One region of the Acidovorax bellezanensis genome, then DNA from elsewhere that is predicted to be linked to it. Evidence: riboswitches for the same ligand, from Rfam matches in the RefSeq annotation. Region 1 holds a riboswitch; the other holds the start of a gene.
What was found. A riboswitch is a leader RNA that binds a small molecule or an ion and turns the genes downstream of it on or off. The one in region 1 is predicted to bind glycine.
Positions count from the first base shown of each region.

Region 1 (9,081 bases):
GGAAAAGCCCGGCATGTTGTAGTCGGTGACCAGCAGGTCGTAGCGCTGGGGTTGGGTTTGCAGCGCGACCAGGGCTTCGCGTGGATCGGTGAAGCCGCTGACTTCATAGCCGCGCCGGCGCAGCAGGCGCTGTACCAGAAACACCAGTGCCTGGTCGTCGTCGACATACATCACATGCCGGCTGGGCGCACCGTCCACCGGGCCGGTGTTGAGCGCCGGGCGGCGCGGTGCAGGCGTGGCCAGCACCGGCACCGAGCTTCCGGCCACGGGGAAATACAGGGTAAAGCGGCTGCCTTCGCCCGGCGTGCTGACCACGTCCACGGCACCGCCATGGGTGCGCATTACGCCATGCACCACGGCCAGGCCCAGGCCCGTGCCCTGGCCCACGGGCTTGGTGGTGAAGAAGGGCTCGAAAATGCGCTGCACGGTGGCCGCATCCATGCCCGGCCCGTTGTCCTGCACGCTCAAGGCGACATAGCTGGCCAGCGGGAGCCCCAGGCGATCGCTGAGCCGCTGGTCGGGAAGGGCGAGGTTGGCGGTGACCTGGATCATGCCGCGCGCGTCGCCGATGGCATGGACGGCATTGGTGGTGAGGTTGAACAGCGCCTGCTCGACCTGGGTGGCGTCCCCCAGCAGCGCCGGCAGCTGGGGCGCGATGTGCGAATGCAGGGCGATGGCCGGCGGCAAGGTCACGCGCAGCAGGCGCTCGGTGTCGAAAATCACTTCGGCGGCCGGCACCGCGCAGCGCGTGGGCGGCTCGTTGCGGCTGAAGGTGAGAATCTGGCGCACCAGGTCGCGCGCGCGCCGGCCGGCTTTTTCGATCTCCAGCAGGCTTTCCAGGACTTGCGAGCTTTCGGGGCAGTCGGTCCGGGCCAGCTCCACATTGCCCAGAATGGCGCCGACGATGTTGTTGAAATCGTGGGCAATGCCGCCGGCCATGGTGCCCACGGCCTGCATCTTGTGGGACTCGCGCAGCTGGGCTTCGAGCTCGCTGCGATGGGCTTCGGCTTTCTTGCGGCTGGTGAGGTCGCGGGCGAACACCGTGGTCGTGGTTTCACCGCCGCCATGCTGCACGAAAGCCACGCTCACTTCCACCGCCAGTTGCTTGCCGCTGGCGGTGCAGGCCGTCATCTCGCCGAGCACGGCCTGGGTGGTCAGCGAGGCAAACGCCAGCGCCTGCGCCGCATCGGGCAGGAAGCGTTCCAGCGGGCTGCCCAGCGCGTCCTCGGAGGCGCAGGTGAACAGCGCGGCGGCCGTGGGGTTGAACACCGTGATGCGCTGCGCGTTGTCCACGCAGAGAATGGCGTCGAGGCTGGAATTGATCACCGACTCCAGTCGGCGCTCGCTGGCGAACAGCTGCTTGTTGCGTTCCTGCAGCGCCAGTCGCTCGGCCAGCAAAGGGCCTTGGTCGACCACGGCGCAGAGAAACTGGGCGATCGGCGGGCCTTTTTTCTGCGGAATCTCGATGCAGGCAATGTGCAGGTCGCCGCACAGATGGACATCGTCATTGACGATGAACACCACTTCATGCACCTCGCTGCCGCCGCGTTCGCGTGCGGCGATGAAGGCATTGCAGACGCGATCGGCATGGCTTTCGCAGACCAGCGGCATGAAAGAGACCAGCAGGCGGTCGCGTTCCGTGGGCTGGAAGGCGTTGTGCGCCATGGCATTGGCCTGGATCACCATGTCGTGCTCGTCGAGCACCAGCAGGGGCAGGGGAATGCTGGCGAACAAGGCTTCGAAGCGCTCGGAGGCGCTTTCGGCCACGGCCTGGCTGTAATCCAGCACCTTGTTCTGGATTTCCAGCTCGTGCTGGTAGTTGCGCAGCTCCGCTACCAGGGTGTCCAGCGGGTCATCGGCGACGGGAACGACCGGCTCCAGCGACCAGGGGCGGGACGGGAGTTCCTGCATCTCGTCGATGCCGGGACCCATCAGGGTGTGCAAGTCGAGCGGGTCGTCTTTGCGCAGAAGAAAGGACAGGTCGGGACGGCTCATGGATGGTGGGGCAGTGGCCGTACGGTAGAGGAACTCGCAGACGCCGCGCAGTGTAAGCCCGGCCCTCAATCACCACAAGCGCGGCAGGGTAGAAGGCGGACAACCCACTCAGTTATCCATGGCCCATGCAAGCAGCGCGCCCCGGAAAGGGGCGCATCAATACTCGTTCAGAGGGATACAGCTGCAAAAGAGGTTGCGGTCGCCATGCACGTTGTCGATACGCGCCACTGGCGGCCAGTACTTGGCGTGGCGCAGTACCGGCACGGGGAAGGCCGCCTGTTCGCGGCTGTAGCCATGGGGCCAGGCGGCGGCCAGCAGCTGCTCGGCGGTGTGCGGGGCGTTCTTGAGCAGGTTGCCTTCGCGCGCGGCGTCGCCGGACTCGATCTGCCGGATTTCTTCACGGATGGCGATCATGGCGTCGATGAAGCGCTCGATTTCCGCCAGCGGCTCGCTTTCCGTGGGCTCTATCATCAAGGTGTTGGGCACGGGAAACGACAGCGTGGGCGCATGCAGGCCGTAGTCGATCAGCCGCTTGGCCACATCCTCGGCCATCACGCCGCTCGTGGCCTTGAAGCCGCGCAGGTCCAGAATGCATTCGTGGCCCACGCGCGCCGGCAGGCCCGGGGCGCTGGCGCTGGCATAAAGCGTGGGGTAGTGCGCCTGCAGGCGGCAACTGATGTAGTTGGCGCTGAGGATGGCGGTTTCGCTGGCGCGGCGCAGGCCCTCGGCGCCCATCATGCGCATGTACATCCAGCTGATGGGCAGCACGGCGGCATTGCCCAGTGGGGCGGCGCTCACCGCGCCCACGCCCGAGACCAGACCGGTCGAGGCATGGCCGGGCAGGAAGGGCACCAGGTCCTGGACCACGCAGACCGGGCCCACGCCCGGGCCGCCGCCGCCATGCGGAATGCAGAAAGTCTTGTGCAGGTTCAAGTGGCTGACATCGCCGCCGAATTCGCCGGGCGCGGCAATGCCCACCATGGCGTTCATGTTGGCGCCGTCGACATAGACGCGCCCGCCGTGCTGGTGCACCAGCGCGCACAGCGCCTCGACCTGGGGCTCGAACACACCATGGGTGCTGGGGTAGGTGATCATCACGCAGGACAGGCGTTCGCTGTACTGCACGCACTTGGCGGCCAGGTCGGTGAGGTCCACATTGCCCTGGGCATCGCAGGCCGTGACCACCACTTCCAGGCCGACCATTTGCGCGCTCGCCGGGTTGGTGCCGTGGGCGCTGGACGGGATCAGGCAGATGTCGCGCTGGCCCTGGCCCTGGGCCGCGTGGAAGGCGCGGATCGCCAGCAGCCCCGCATATTCGCCTTGCGAGCCGGCATTGGGTTGCAGGCTGATGCCCGCATAGCCCGTGGCTTCGCTGAGCCAGGCCCGTAGCTGGGCATCGAGCTGTCGATAGCCGGCCAACTGCTCGGAGGGCGCGAACGGGTGGATATGGGCGAACTCCGGCCAGGTGATGGGAATCATCTCGCTGGTCGCGTTGAGCTTCATGGTGCACGAGCCCAGCGGGATCATGCTGCGGTCCAGCGCCAGGTCCTTGTCCGACAGCCGGCGGATATAGCGCAGCATGGACGTTTCCGCATGGTGGCGATGGAACACCGGATGGGTCAGGAAGTGGCTGCGGCGGCGCAGGGCGGCGGGAATGCGCAGCGCCACGCCGGCTTCAAAGGCTGCGAACTGGGGCAGGGCCTGGCCGGGCGCGGCAAAGATCCGCCACAGCAGTTCGATGTCGGCGCGGGTCGTGGTCTCGTCCAGCGCGATGCATAACGACTCGGGCGAATGCAGGCGCAGATTCGCGCCCAGACTGACGGCGCGCGCGGCCAGGGCCCGCGTCGCCCGCCCGGTGTGCAGGCACAGGGTGTCGAAGGCCCCGTGGTCGGCCACGGAATGGCCCAGCGTTGTGAGCCCCTGGGCCAGGATGGCGGTGTAGCTGGCCACGCGCTGGGCGATGCGCTCCAGGCCCTGGGGGCCGTGGTAGACCGCGTACATGCTGGCGATCACGGCCGGCAGCACCTGGGCGGTGCAGATGTTGCTGGTGGCCTTTTCGCGGCGAATGTGCTGCTCGCGCGTCTGCAAGGCCAGGCGATAGGCCGGCTGGCCCTGGCTGTCGAGGCTGACGCCGACCAGCCGCCCGGGCAGCGAGCGCTTGTAGCTGTCGCGGCAGGCCATGAAAGCCGCATGCGGGCCGCCCGCGCCCATGGGCATGCCCAGGCGCTGGCTGCTGCCGACGACGATGTCGGCGCCCCATTCGCCGGGCGGGGTCAGCAGAGTCAAGGCCAGCAGGTCGGTGGCGACAATGAACGCGGCCTGGCGTGCGTGGGCCTGGATGGCGTCGGCGCTGAAGTCACGGATGCGTCCGTCGGTGCCCGGGTACTGGGCCAGCGCGGCGAAGTAGTCGCCGGCCAGTGCTTTACTCCAGGCCTGGGGTGAATCCGTGAGCACCACTTCAATGTCCAGCGGCGCGGCGCGGGTCTGAATGACTTCCACGGTTTGCGGGTGGGTGTCGCCGGCCACCAGAAAGCGCCGGCTGGTCGACTCCGTCATGCGCAGCGCCAAGGTCATGGCTTCGGCCGCGGCCGTGGCCTCGTCGAGCAGCGAGGCATTGGCGATGGGCATGGCCGTCAGGTCGCAGACCATGGTCTGGAAGTTGATCAGCGCTTCGAGCCGGCCCTGGGAAATTTCTGCCTGGTAAGGCGTGTAGGCGGTGTACCAGGCGGGGTTCTCCAGCACATTGCGCAGGATCACGCCCGGTGTGTGGGTGCCGTAATAGCCCTGGCCGATGAAGCTTTTGAGCACCTGGTTGCCAGCGGCCAGGGCCTTGAGTTCGGCCAGCGCCTGGGCTTCGCCCACGGCTGGGGGCAGGCGCATGGGCTGGCGCCGCGCAATGCCTGGCGGCACGATCTCCTCGATCAGGGCGCGGCGCGACTCGGCGCCGATCGCCGCCAGCATCAGCGCTTCATCTTCCGGGCTCAGCCCGATGTGGCGGGCGATGAACTCGGCGGGGTTCTCTAGGGTGTGTAGCGCGGGAGTGGAAGGCATCGTCATGGCAGAACCTGTGAAAGCAGCGAAAGACCGAAAGCAGACCGCCGGGTGTGAGCCCGGCTCCCCCGCGGGGATTACTCTTGTGTAAAGGCCGTGTACGTGGCCTCGTCCAGCAAGGCGGACAGCTGCTCCGGATCGCTGAGCTTGATCTTGAAGAACCAGCCCGCGCCCAGTGGATCGGAATTGGCCAGCGAAGGGTCGTCGCGCAGGGCTTCGTTGACTTCGACGATTTCGCCGTTCACGGGCATATAGATGTCGGCCGCGGCCTTGACGGACTCGACCACGCCAGCGACTTCGCCCTGGGCGAAGGTCTTGCCGACTTCGGGCAGCTCGACGAACACCACGTCACCCAGCGCATCCTGGGCATGCACGGTGATGCCGACGACAGCAGCGGCCTGGTCGGCGGCGTTGATCCACTCATGGTCTTTGGAAAATTGAACGCTCATGAAGACTCCAAGAAAAAGCAAAAAAGACAGGGTGAGAAAAGCCAGTCCGCACTGTATCCCGTCGCCGGGGGTATTTCGGACATGCTCAGCCGCGGTGGTAGCGACTGGGCACAAAAGGCAGGGGAATGACTTCCATGGGCACGGGCTTGCCGCGCACCAGGGCGTGCAGGCGGGTGCCGGGCGCGGCAAAGGCGGGCTCCACATAGGCCTGGGCAATGGCCTGGTTCAGGCTGGGCGACAGCAGGCCGCTGGTGACCTGGCCGATCTGGCGGCCGCTGTCGTCGTGCAGGGGCGCAGGCTCGCGCACCGGTATGCGTTCCAGCGCCCGCAGGCCCACGCGCTGGCGGCTGCGCAGCGCGGGCTGGTCGATTTGCGCGAGCAGCCGGTCGGCGCCGGGAAAGCCGCCGGCGCGCGCACCGCCTGAGCGGCGCACTTTCTGCACGGCCCACAGCAGGCCGGCTTCGGCCGGGGTGGTGCTGGCGTCGAGCTCGTTGCCGTAGAGGCACATGCCGGCTTCGAGGCGCAGCGAGTTGCGCGCGCCCAGGCCCGCGGGCGCGACTTCGGGGTGGTGCAGCAGGGCCCGGGCAAAGGCTTCGGCCAGCGGGCCGGGCAGGGAAATCTCAAAACCGTCTTCGCCGGTATAACCGCTGCGGGTGATGAACAGCTCGCAGCCTTCCCAGACAAAGGCCGCGCCGTCCATGAACAGCAGCTGCTGCACGCCGGGCACCAACTGCTGCAGCACGCTCGCGGCGAGCGGGCCTTGCAGGGCCAGCAAGGCCTGCTCGCCCAGGGGCTCGATCTCGCAGAGGTTGGCGATACGGGCTTGCAGATGGGCCAGGTCGGCCTTCTTGCAGGCGCCGTTGACCACCAGCAGGAAGTCGTTGCCGCGGTTGACCAGCATCAAGTCGTCGAGGATGCCGGCCTGGTCATTGAGCAGCAGGCCGTAGCGCTGGCGGTTGACGGCCAGGTCTTGCAGGTCCATGGGCATCAGCGATTCGAGCGCCGCAGCGGCGCCGCCGCCGACCAGGCGCAGCTGGCCCATGTGGGAGACATCGAACAGGCTCGCGGATTGGCGGGTCTGGGTGTGTTCGGCCATCAGGCCGGCCGGGAATTGCACCGGCATGTGGTAGCCGGCGAATTCCACCATGCGCGCGCCCAGTTCCAGGTGCAGGGAGTGCAGCGGTGTGTGCAGCAGCTCGCCCGGCGCGGCGCTGGGGAAATGGGGAGCGGAGGGGCAGGGCACAGCGGTCATGGTCGGTCTCTCCAAGGCAGGCACGGCGCCGGGGCCGCGCATGCACAAGCATGGCACAGTCCGTGGCGATCGAATGCCCTGCTGTCCGCTTTACCTGAGAGATTCACCGACGCCGGTGGGCGTGGGTTTGCTCCTTCGGTGGGCGACCGTGCCGTGTCCGGCGGCCGCCTCTCTCCAGCCAGGCACGCCCGCGCGATGGCGGACGTTGGTCAGTCCTTTTGCCTGAGCGTTTGGGGCGGGAAGCTCCTGCGCCTTCGGCGGTGCGACGTGCAGCCAGCGGCCGCGCAGCACTCTCTCCTGACAGCGCAAATTCTACCGGCTTCGCGCGCATTCCGGGCGCACGGACCGCCGGTTTCCTGCCCATATGCAAATTCCCGCCAGCGATAAGGCAGTGCCTACACTGGCGCCAGATTTTGCCAATACTCTGGAGACTTGCAATGCCACTCACCCTGGGCGACACCCTGTCATGGCCTGCGCGCTACCTGCCCCACAAGACGGCCCTGGTGGCTTGGGATGGGGGCCAGCGCCGCGCCTGGACCTATGCGCAACTAGAAGCCGAGGTCAACCGCCACGCCCATGGCTTGCAGGCGCTGGGCCTGGCGCGCGGCGATGTGGTGGCCGCGTTTCTCTACAACACGCCGGCCTTTGTCTTCACTTTGCTGGCCGCGGCGCGCATAGGCGCCGTGTTCAATCCCATCAACTACCGGCTCGCGCCGCAGGAGCTGGCCTTCATCCTGGGCGACGGCCAGGCCCGCGCTCTGGTGTTCGAGCGCGAAGGCGCCGAAGTCGTGGCCCGTGCCCAGGCCTTGCTGGCGGGCGAGAGCGCCGGCGTGGCCCACTGGATTTACGCCGACGAGGGAGTTGGCGATGTCTCGCCCGCAGGCACGACAGCGCGTCTGAGCGCGCTGGCCGCAGGCCAATCCAGCCAGGCGCCGGCCATCGCCGTGGACGAAACCGACCCCTGCATCCTGATGTACACCAGCGGCACGACGGGCCGGCCCAAGGGCGTGCTGCACACCCACCGCAGCAAGATCGCGCACAACGCCTTGATGCACCAGGTGATGCAGTTCAGGCGCGAAGACGTAGGCCTGTCGCTGGCGCCGCTCAACCATACGGCCGAGCTGCACACCAGTTTCCTGCCGCGTCTGCAGGTGGGCTCGACGCTGGTGCTGCAGCGGCGCTTTGACGCGGCCGAGGCCTGGCGCCTGGTCGAGGAAGAAAAAGTCAGCTTCTTCTTTGCCGCGCCGACCATGGTCTCCATGCTGCTCAACGCGCCCGAACTCGCCGCGCGCGACACCCGCAGCCTGCGCCTGGTGGAGTATGGCGGCGCGTCCATGGCGCCGCACCTGATACGCGAATGGACGCGCCAGGTGGGCTCGGGCCTGGTCCAGGTGTTCGGCACCACCGAAATGGGCCCTTGCATGTCGGTGCTCTATCCGCACGAGCAGCTGTCGCATGCGGGCTCGGCCGGACTGCCGGCGCTGAGCCATGACCTGGTCGTGGCCCAGCTGCCCGCGGACGGCAGCCCCAGTGATCCGGCGCAGCCTTGCACCGTCGGCGAAGTCGGTGAAATCCTGGTGCGCGGCCCCTGCATGATGGCCGGCTACCTCCACCGCCCCGAAGCCAATGCGCGCGCCCTGGCCCATGGCTGGTACCACACGGGCGACATGGGCCATCTCGACGCCGACGGCTACCTGTGGATACGCGACCGGCTGGACTACATGATCAATTCGGGCGCCGAGAACGTCTACCCGCGCGAAGTCGAGGATGCCTTGATCGAGCATCCGGGCGTGCTGGAAGTGGCCGTGGTCGGCGAGGCCGATGCGCGCTGGGGCCAGGTGGTGGTGGCGCATGTGGTGCGCAAGGGCGCGGCCCCGGCCGACGCCACCTTGCTCGATGCCTACCTGGTGCAGGGCGATCGTCTGGCACCCTACAAGCGGCCGCGGCGCTACCATTTTGTCGATAGCCTGCCCAAGACCACCAGCGGCAAGATACAAAAGCACTTGCTGCGCGTGCCGGCCTAGCCCGCGGGCCGGGCCTCTTCACAGGAGAGATGCCATGCCCATGCCCGAACGCATATTCGATCTGCACACGCATTTGTTCAATGCGCGTTATGTGCCGCTGGCCAGCCTGATCGCCCACGCCATGGGCCGGGACGAAAGCCGCCTGGCCCAGCAGGTCGCGCGTCTGCTGCAGGCCTTGACCGGTTCGGCCTATGCGGCGGTGCCGGTCGAAGCCGTGTTCGCGCAGTCGCCCCTGGATGCGCTGCAAGAGGAGTGCCTGGAACATATCTGGCGTGTCGCCGAGCACGAATTGCTGCTCAGCACCGGTTCG
Region 1 covers NZ_JAODYH010000007.1:393,097-402,177, reverse strand. Annotated here, with positions in the region: gene N0K08_RS15830 (PAS domain-containing hybrid sensor histidine kinase/response regulator) at 1-1,995, opposite strand, end outside; gene gcvP (aminomethyl-transferring glycine dehydrogenase) at 2,152-5,052, opposite strand; gene gcvH (glycine cleavage system protein GcvH) at 5,124-5,495, opposite strand; gene gcvT (glycine cleavage system aminomethyltransferase GcvT) at 5,581-6,747, opposite strand; glycine riboswitch at 6,819-6,935, opposite strand; glycine riboswitch at 6,948-7,057, opposite strand; gene N0K08_RS15810 (fatty acid--CoA ligase) at 7,185-8,771, shown strand; gene N0K08_RS15805 (amidohydrolase family protein) at 8,806-9,081, shown strand, end outside.

Region 2 (9,081 bases), 120 kb from region 1:
GAGAGCCTGTTCGTGCTCACCACGCGCACCATGCACTGGTTCATCAAGCGCGGCTTCCAGCCCGTGGACCCGAGCTGGCTGCCCGAAGCGCGCAAGGCCAAGTACAACTGGGACCGCAAAAGCCAGGTACTGGTGAAAAAGCTCTGACGCATGTAATGGCCTCGCGCCCGCTGTTGCTGCGACGCGGGGCTATCATCGGCACACTTTTTTCTCGGCCCCATTCACCCCAGTCCATGACCCTGCCCGTCCTCTACTCCTTCCGCCGCTGCCCCTACGCCATCCGCGCCCGCCTGGCGCTGGCCCATGCAGGCATTGCCTGCGAGCTGCGCGAAGTCAATCTGCGCGCCAAGCCCGCGGCCCTGCTGCAGGTTTCGCCCAAAGGCACGGTGCCGGTGCTGGTGACCAAGGACGGCGTGATCGAGCAAAGCCTGGAAATCATGCTCTGGGCCTTGCGCCAGAACGATCCGGACGGCTGGCTGACCCCGACCGAAGGCAACGAAGCCGAGATGCTGGCCCTGATCCATGACCTGGACACGCGCTTCAAGCCCGCACTGGACCGCTGCAAGTACCCCGAGCGCTACAGCGCCGCCGAAGTCAACGACGCCCAGGCCGAAGCCCTGACCTGGCTGGCCGCGCTTGACGACCAGTTGGCGGATACCGGCTACCTGTTTGGCCTGCACCCAAGTCTCGCCGACATGGCGCTGCGCCCCTTCGTGCGCCAGTTCGCACGCATCGACGAAGCCCAGTGGGCCGAACAACCCTGGCCAGCGCTGCAGGCCTGGCTGCAGCGCTGGATAGACTCCGCACTGTTCGCCGAAGTGATGGAAACCTACCCCGGCTGGCGCGACGGCGAGGCCGGACCGACCTTCATGGCCCAGGTATCGGGCGCGCAGTAAAGAACTGCCGGGCTCAAGGAGAAGGCAACTGGACCTTCTCAAAACCGCTCTGTCCTTGCAGCGTGGTCGTCGTCAGGTTATGGGGTCTGACTGCCTGCGAAACGTCATCGTCATCAGCCACCGTCGGGCGTTGCTTTCGGACTTTGCCAGCCGATGGGGCCGCGCCCGCCTCGCCGTCTTGAATCGGTTCCCTTGACGCAATGGATGCGCTCGGGGCGCTGTTCGCCAAATTGGGACCAGGATGATTGGCGACAAGCATGGTCATATTGGCATCTTGACCGGGCGAAGCGAAACTCTCAGGCTCAATGATCCTGCGCACTGCTTCAGGTATGACCGACGCCACGCCAATATCAATGAATTTTTGAGGGTGATTCTGAATCTCGCCCCACAACTTCAAGAAAAGCGAAATGTTTTTCTGCTTGAGAGCCAGATCCACAGCGTCCCACATCTGGTTTATGGCCAGCATGGGCTTTTGCTTGAGTAAGAAATTGATGGTCGACAAATCCGAGATCATCGCGGCATAAGTCAGTGCAGAGTACCCACTCGCATTCAATTTGTTGACATCTGCACCGGCAGCCATCAGCTTCAGTGAGATAACATCCTTTGCAGCATCCAGGGCAATCATCAACGCGGTAGGGCCACCCGAAGGGGCGAGATAATCCACATAACTGGTGCCGACGTCGCTTTCAAGCAGGATATCAACCATCTTGGCGTCGCGATCTCCCTCGAGACGAGCATTGACCGCAATCATCAAGGCGGTATACCCCTCTGCTGTGCTTGTGACTCTAAGATCCGCGCCCCAGTTTTTCAGATTTCTTACCGAATCAACATCTCCATTTGTCACGCAAATCATCAATGCCGTATATCCATCGGCGTCTTTCACATTGATATCTGCGCCTGAACGTACGGCCTGCTGTATTTTTTCCGGCCGTCTCGCATGGGCAGCATCAACAAGGGCCCTGTTCCATTTCTGCTCATGGATTGGGAAATGTTGCGCCAACACAGATTCCAGCGTTGTTCCTGCGACTGTGGCCATATCAATCTCCAATTGATTGCTGTTGTCAAAATAAGTATTGCAAGCACAAGATCGAGACAGCGCGACGCGCTGCCCCCGACTTTGCTGCTATTAGTGACAAACGCCAGAAATCAGTTTCGCAGGTGTTTACCCTAGCACTTGCTGCCGGGCACATGCGAAAGCCGGCCAGCGGGGCTGGCTAGAACTCGATATCGCCGCGCCCCATCTCGCGCCACTCGCCAGGCGCCAGCCCTTCGAGGCGCAGATTCGCCATGCTTTGGCGCACCAGCCGCAGCGTGGGGTGGCCAATGGCCGCGGTCATCTTGCGCACCTGGCGGTTCTTGCCTTCGACGATGCGCACTTGCAGCCACACATCCTGCACCGACTTGCGCAGCCGCACGGGCGGCTCGCGCGGCGGCACTTCGGGCTGGGGATCGAGCAGAACGGCCTCGCAGGGCTTGGTCTGGTAGTCCTCGATGCGCAGTCCCGTGCGCAGGCGTTGCAATGACTCCTCGGTCGGCACCCGCTCGACCAGCACCCAGTAGGTCTTGGGTTTTTCGCTCTTGGGATTGAGCAGGCGCTCGATCAGCGGGCCGTCGTCCGTGAGCAGCAGCAGGCCTTCCGAGTCCTTGTCCAGCCGGCCTGCGGGGTAGACGCCCTTGGGCAGGCCGAACTCGGCCAGCGAGCGCGCGCCGTCCTCGGGCGTGAATTGGGACAGGACGCCATAGGGCTTGTGGAACAGGAAATAACGGGGCATCGCGGGCAACAGGCAAAACGGTGACGGAGCGCTGATTTTCCCGCATGCGCCGGGCAGCGCTGCAGGCTGCCGGCCAAAGCCCCTCGCCCGCTCAGCCTGCGCTCGGTCCGACGGCCAGCGCCTGCGCCACGACATCGCGCGTGAGCGTGGGCACAAAGCTTTCGATGAAATGGTAGGCATAGCCGCGCAGCCAGGCCCCGCGGCGCAGACCCAGGCGCGTGAGGTTGACTTCGAACAAATGGCCGGCGTCGAGCAGACGCAGATGGCGGTCGCGCTCGGCGTCGACCGCGATCGACGCCACGATGCCCACGCCCATGCCCAGTTCCACATAGGTCTTGATCACATCGGCATCCATGGCCGACAGCACCACGTCGGGCGTCAGGCCTTCGCGCGCGAAGGCTTCGTCGATGTGGGCCCGGCCGGTGAAGCCCACTTCGTAGGTGATGATGGGGTACTGCACCAGTTGCTCCAGCGTCAGCGGTCCTGGGACGTCGAGCAGCGGATGGCCTGGCGGCACGACGATGCTGTGTGTCCAGCGGTAGCAAGGCAAGGTGACCAGCGCGTCATGGCCCGACAGGGCTTCGGTGGCCACGCCGATGTCGGCCTCGCCGCTGAGCAGCATCTGCGCCACCTGCTGGGGCGAGCCCTGGTGCAAATGCAGCACGACCTCGGGAAAGCGGTGGCGAAAATCGCGCACCACCTGGGGCAGCGCATAGCGGGCCTGCGAATGCGTGGCGGCGATCGCCAGCCGCCCCTGCTCGCTGGCACTGAAGTCCTGGCCGGCGCGGCGCAGGTTGTCGGCCTCGAACAGCAGTTTTTCCACGATGGGCATCAGGCTCGCACCCGGCGGCGTCAGGCCGGTGAGGCGTTTGCCCAGGCGCACAAAAATCTGCACGCCCAGCTCGTCTTCCAATTCGCGGATCTGGCGGCTCACGCCGGGCTGCGAGGTGTAGAGCACCTGCGCGACCTCGGTGAGGTTGAAACTCCGGCGCACGGTTTCGCGCACCGAGCGCAACTGCTGAAAATTCATGTGACTGACTCTGCTTCCAAAAATTCGAGCTGATTGCCCGCCGGGTCCTTGAGGTAGAACCGCGAAAATCCGGTCAGGCCCTGGTTTTCCACCAGCGGCCACTGCGCGGCCTGCAGGCGCTGGCGCAGCGCGGGCAGGTCCTGCACTTCGAATGCCAGGTGGGACGCGCTGGGCAGGGACTGCCACTGCGCCACCGCCACCAGATCGATGCGCTGACCGCCGGCCGCAAACCGCAGCCTGGCGCCTGGCTGGGCGCGGTCTGGCGGCAACTCGCCCAGGCCCAGCAGATCACCGTAGAAATGCTGCATGGCCTGCGCGCTGCCGGCGCGAAACGCCAGTTGCAAGTGGTGAACGCCGCTGATGCTCATGCGCCGCCCTGTGCAGACGTGTTGCAGCTGTGGGCCCGCGCCGGGGCGATGCCGCGCAGCGCGATGCGGCGCACCCGTTTGCGCGCGCGCACCGGCGCAATCAGGTTCCAGCTGGCCGCCGTCGTGGCGATCAGCTGCAACGCGGGCCAAGCCGGGCCGGGCCGGGCGATGCCACAGGCTGCGGACTGCAGGCAGGTCTTCATGGGGGTTCTCCTTGCGGCGCCGGACCTTGCCGGCCCCTGCTTACTTGCGGGTATAGATCTGGTCAAAGCTGCCGCCGTCGGCAAAGTGCGCCTTGTCCGCCTTGGCCCAGCCGCCAAATGCCTGGTCGATGGTCACCAGCGCCAGCTTGGGGAAGGTGCTGGCGAACTGGGCCTTGGCCTTTTCCGAAGTCGGGCGGTAGAAGTTGCGACCGGCAATCTCCTGGCCTTCGTCCGAATACAGGTACTTGAGGTATTCCTCGGCCACGGCGCGTGTGCCGCGCTTGTCGACCACCTTGTCGACCACGGCCACCGAGGGCTCGGCCAGGATGGAAAGCGAAGGCACGACGATGTCGAACTTGTCGCGGCCGAACTCCTTGAGCGCCAGGAATGCTTCGTTCTCCCAGGCCAGCAGGACATCGCCCACGCCGCGCTGCACGAACGTGATGGTCGAGCCGCGCGCGCCGGTGTCGAGCACGGGCACGTTCTGGTAGAGCTTGCCGACGAATTCCTTGGCTTGGGGCTCGCCGCCGTACTTGCGCTTGGCAAACTCCCAGGCCGCGAGGTAGTTCCAGCGCGCGCCGCCCGAGGTCTTGGGGTTGGGGGTGATCACCTGCACGCCGGGCTTGATCAAGTCATCCCAGTCCTTGATGGCCTTGGGGTTGCCTTTCTTCACCAGGAACACGATGGTCGAGCTGTAGGGCGCGGAGTTGTGCGGCAGGCGTTTTTGCCAATCAGCGTTCACCTGACCGCCGTTCTTGACCACGGCGTCGATGTCGCCGGCCAGCGCCAGCGTGGCCACATCGGCGTCGATGCCGTCGATGATGGAGCGCGCCTGCTTGCCCGAGCCGCCATGCGATTGCTTGACCGACACCACCTGCCCGGTCTTGGCTTTCCAGTGCTTGGCGAAGGCCTGGTTGTACTCGGCGTACAGCTCGCGCGTGGGGTCGTAGGAGACATTCAGCAGCGTCAAGGACTGGGCCATGGCCGGAGCCGCCGTGAGTGCAAGGCTGGAGGTCAGCGCAAGAAGTACTGGAAACTTGATAAAGTGACGGCGAATTGTCATTTGGGCCTTGATGAAGGTTGCAATCAGCGGTTCTTCGCTGCTGTTTGCATTCTGAAACCAGCCCATCAAAACTTAAACCAATAAGATTTCAGTTCGTTATATCCAAAACATCTGAAGTCAGCACAAGGACCTCTCCCCATGGCACGTACCGTTCACTGCATCAAGCTCGACAAAGACGCTGAAGGCCTGGACTTTCCTCCCTATCCCGGCGAGCTGGGCAAGCGCATCTGGGAAAGCGTCAGCAAGGAAGCCTGGGCTGGCTGGCTCAAGCACCAGACCATGCTGGTCAATGAAAACCGCCTGAACCTGGCCGACGCCCGCGCGCGCCAGTACCTGGCACGCCAGATGGAAAACCATTTCTTCGGCGGCGGTGCCGACGCCGCTGCCGGCTACGTGCCTCCTACCGAGTAAGAAGCTCAGCCCCCGCATTGACGGGGGCACCGGGAGGACGGGATAATCCCATCTTTCTGCGGGAGAGCAAGGCGCCAGGCGCTTTCACCGAAGGCGCAAACTCCCATAATCGCTCAGGTACCCGGAACCGCAGAAATCATTCGCCAACTGGAGAGAAGTCGAGGTTTCGCTCGACTCACCGAAGGGGCAAGCGCTGACCCAGCGCCCAAACTCTCAGGTAAAAAGGACAGCGGGAGAGGCGTGCCAGCACCGTCAGGGACGGACTGGCTTCTACACAAAGTTGTCCTCCGTGTCTTCTCCCCTTCCCGCGCTCCAGCCCCTGGCCACTCCCATCGACACCATGTTGGTGATCTACCTCGTGGCGATCACCGCCGAAGCCATGTCCGGCGCCCTGGCCGCCGGCCGGCGCAACATGGACATCTTCGGCGTCGCCGTGATTGCCTTTGTCACTGCCCTGGGCGGCGGCACCATCCGCGACATGGTGCTGGGCCATTTCCCCATAGGCTGGACCCAGCACCCCGAATACGTCTACCTGGTCATTTCCGCCGGCCTGCTGACCACGCTGATCGCGCGCCATCTGCTGCGCCTCAAGCAGCTGTTCCTGCTGCTGGACGCCATGGGCCTGATCGCGTTCTCGCTGATCGGCTGCAACGTCGCGCTGCAGCTGAACTACCCGCTGGTCGTGGTCATCATTTCCGGCATGCTCACCGGCATCAGCGGCGGTATCCTGCGCGACGTACTGTGCAACCAGGTCCCGGTGGTGTTCCGGCGCGAGCTCTATGCCAGCGTGTCGCTGGCGGTGTGCGTGCTGTTCCTGGTGTTGCGGGCCTTCGAAGTCAACACCGGCATCAGCACCGCCATCTGCTTTGCCGGCGGCCTGGCGATGCGCATGATGGCCATCCACTTCAAATGGCGCCTGCCCACGTTCTCCTACCAGCAGCGCTGGGAGTGAGGCCTTTTCCTGATTTCCATGTCCGAAACCATTGACTGGCTGCCCGACGGCACGCCTTACAGCCCCCGCTTCTCGGACCGCTACCACAGCGAAAACGGCGGCCTGGACCAGGCCCGCCAGGTGTTTCTCGCCGGCTGCGGCCTGCCTGCGGCCTGGGCCCACCAGCCCCAGTGGCGCATCCTGGAAACCGGCTTCGGCTTCGGGCTGAATTTTCTCGTCACCTGGGCCGCGTGGAAAGCCGACCCCGCCCGCCCCGAGCGCCTGCATTTCGTCTCCGTCGAAGCCTATCCGGTCAGCAGCGACGACATGCGCCGCGCCGCGCCCCGCGATCCGGCGCTGCGCCCGCTGGCCGAGCATCTGGCCGACCAGTTCTGGGGCCTGCTGCCCGGCGTGCACCGCCTGTCGTTCGAAGGCGGGCGGGTGCTGCTGACGCTGTACATAGGCGACGCCCGCGCCCAGCTGCGCCAGCAGTTGCCGACCGTGGACTCGGTCTACCTCGACGGCTTCAGCCCCAAGTGCAACCCCGAACTGTGGGATGCCTACACCTTGCAGGCCGTGGCGCGCTGTTGCCGCCGCGGCACGCGCCTGGCCAGCTGGACCATTGCCCGGGCCGTGCGCGACGCCCTGAGCCAACACGGCTTCGAGGTGCAAAAAATGCCGGGCGTGCCGCCCAAGCGCGACAACCTCCAGGCCTGCTTCGCGCCGCGCTGGGAGCCGCGCCGCGCCAGCGACGCCTGGGCCCGGCCCATGGCGCTGCCGCCCATCGACCAGCGCCACTGCATCGTGATCGGCGGCGGGCTGGCCGGAGCCTCCGTGGCCTACCAGCTCGCGCAGCGCGGCTGGCAGGTGCGGGTGCTGGACCAGGCCGAAGCGCCCGCCGCCGGCGCCTCGGGCCTGCCGGCAGGCCTGCTCGCCCCCCATGTCTCGCCCGATGACAGCCTGCTGTCGCGCCTGTCGCGCAGCGGCGTGCGCACCGGCTTGCAACATGCCCAGGCCCTGCTGGTGCCGGGCCGCGACTGGCAGCACTGCGGCGTGCTCGAACACCGCGTGGAAAGCAGCGACGGCCAGATCGGCCTGCCGCGCGACTGGCAGCTCGAAGGCAAGCCCGCCACGGAAGACGCGCGCCCCCACCCCGGCCGCGACTGGAGCCGCCCGGCCGACGCCGCGCAGCGCGCCCTCGCGGGCCTGCACGCCGACCAGCCCGCTTGCTGGCATGCCCAGGCCGGCTGGATACGGCCGGCCCAGCTGGTGCGTGCCCTGCTGGCCCAGCCAGGCATCCATTGGCAAGGCCGCAGCACCGTCGCCCAGTTGCGCCAGTGCGCAAGCGACGCAGCGCCCGCCTGGCAAGCCCTCGACGCCCAAGGCCAGGTGCTGGCCCAGGCGCCGCTGGTGGTGGTGGCCACGGGCTATGGCAGCGACCAGTTGCTGCCCGCCAGCTGGCCTTTGCAGCGCATGCGCGGCCAGGTCTCCTGGGGCACCGAGACCGACGACCTCGCCCAGGCCCTGCCGCCCTTTCCTGTCAACGGCAAGGGCAGCCTGGTGCCGCATATTCCCCTCGACAACAGCCGCTCAGGGGGCACTTCTTCCACCGGCTGGTTCATGGGCTCGACTTTCGAGCGCGACATCGACCAACTGCCACCGTCTCCCGCCGACCAGACCGCGGCCCATGCGGCCAACTGGCAACGGCTGCAAGCCCTGCTGCCCGATCATGCGAAGGCGCTCGCGCCGGCGTTCACCGGCCCGCAGACACCCCAACTGTGGGCCGGCGTGCGCCTGGCTTCGTTGGACCGCCTGCCCGTGGTCGGCCCGGTCGACCCCGTAGGCCAGCCCGGTCTCTGGGTCAGCACGGCCATGGGCGCGCGCGGCATCACCCTGGCCCTGCTGTGCGGCGAACTGCTGGCAGCGCAGTTGCACGACGAGCCTCTGCCCCTGGACGCCAAGCTGGCCAAGGCCTTGTCGACCCAGCGCCTGCCATCGCCCTCGCCGGCGTAAGGGCCGAACTGCGCCTCGCGCGCACCTCAATCGGTCGCCAGGCCGCGCCAGCCTTGGTGCATATGCTTATTCGCATAAAGGAAGCACAAAACAATAGTTTGTTTCCCTTGTGCCGCCCCCTACAGTCGGGCCCATGCAAGTTCTGAGCACACGCCCCCACAGCCGTCCCCCGGCTTTGGGCGCGCGCTCGTACTTACCGCATTCGGCCGGCCCGTCAGAGGCTGGGCTCCACCGGTTTTCCCACTGAACCGCCATGTACCAATACACCCCCTTTGACCAGGAATTCGTGAAGCTGCGCGCCGATCAGTTCCGTGACCAACTCGAACGCTGGCAAGCCGGCAAGCTGCCGGAAGACGACTTCCGCCCGCTGCGCCTGCAAAACGGCTGGTATGTA
Region 2 covers NZ_JAODYH010000007.1:509,098-518,178, forward strand. Annotated here, with positions in the region: gene argA (amino-acid N-acetyltransferase) at 1-147, shown strand, start outside; gene N0K08_RS16305 (glutathione S-transferase) at 234-896, shown strand; gene N0K08_RS16310 (ankyrin repeat domain-containing protein) at 910-1,932, opposite strand; gene N0K08_RS16315 (pseudouridine synthase) at 2,111-2,668, opposite strand; gene N0K08_RS16320 (CysB family HTH-type transcriptional regulator) at 2,760-3,698, opposite strand; gene N0K08_RS16325 (VOC family protein) at 3,695-4,066, opposite strand; gene N0K08_RS16330 (hypothetical protein) at 4,063-4,269, opposite strand; gene N0K08_RS16335 (sulfate ABC transporter substrate-binding protein) at 4,310-5,332, opposite strand; gene N0K08_RS16340 (oxidative damage protection protein) at 5,471-5,743, shown strand; glycine riboswitch at 5,793-5,883, shown strand; gene N0K08_RS16345 (trimeric intracellular cation channel family protein) at 6,084-6,695, shown strand; gene mnmC (FAD-dependent 5-carboxymethylaminomethyl-2-thiouridine(34) oxidoreductase MnmC) at 6,714-8,687, shown strand; gene N0K08_RS16355 (nitrite/sulfite reductase) at 8,941-9,081, shown strand, end outside.
Region 2: linked by a shared signal. The riboswitch ahead of N0K08_RS16345 (trimeric intracellular cation channel family protein) and the one ahead of gcvT (glycine cleavage system aminomethyltransferase GcvT) in region 1 are both predicted to bind glycine.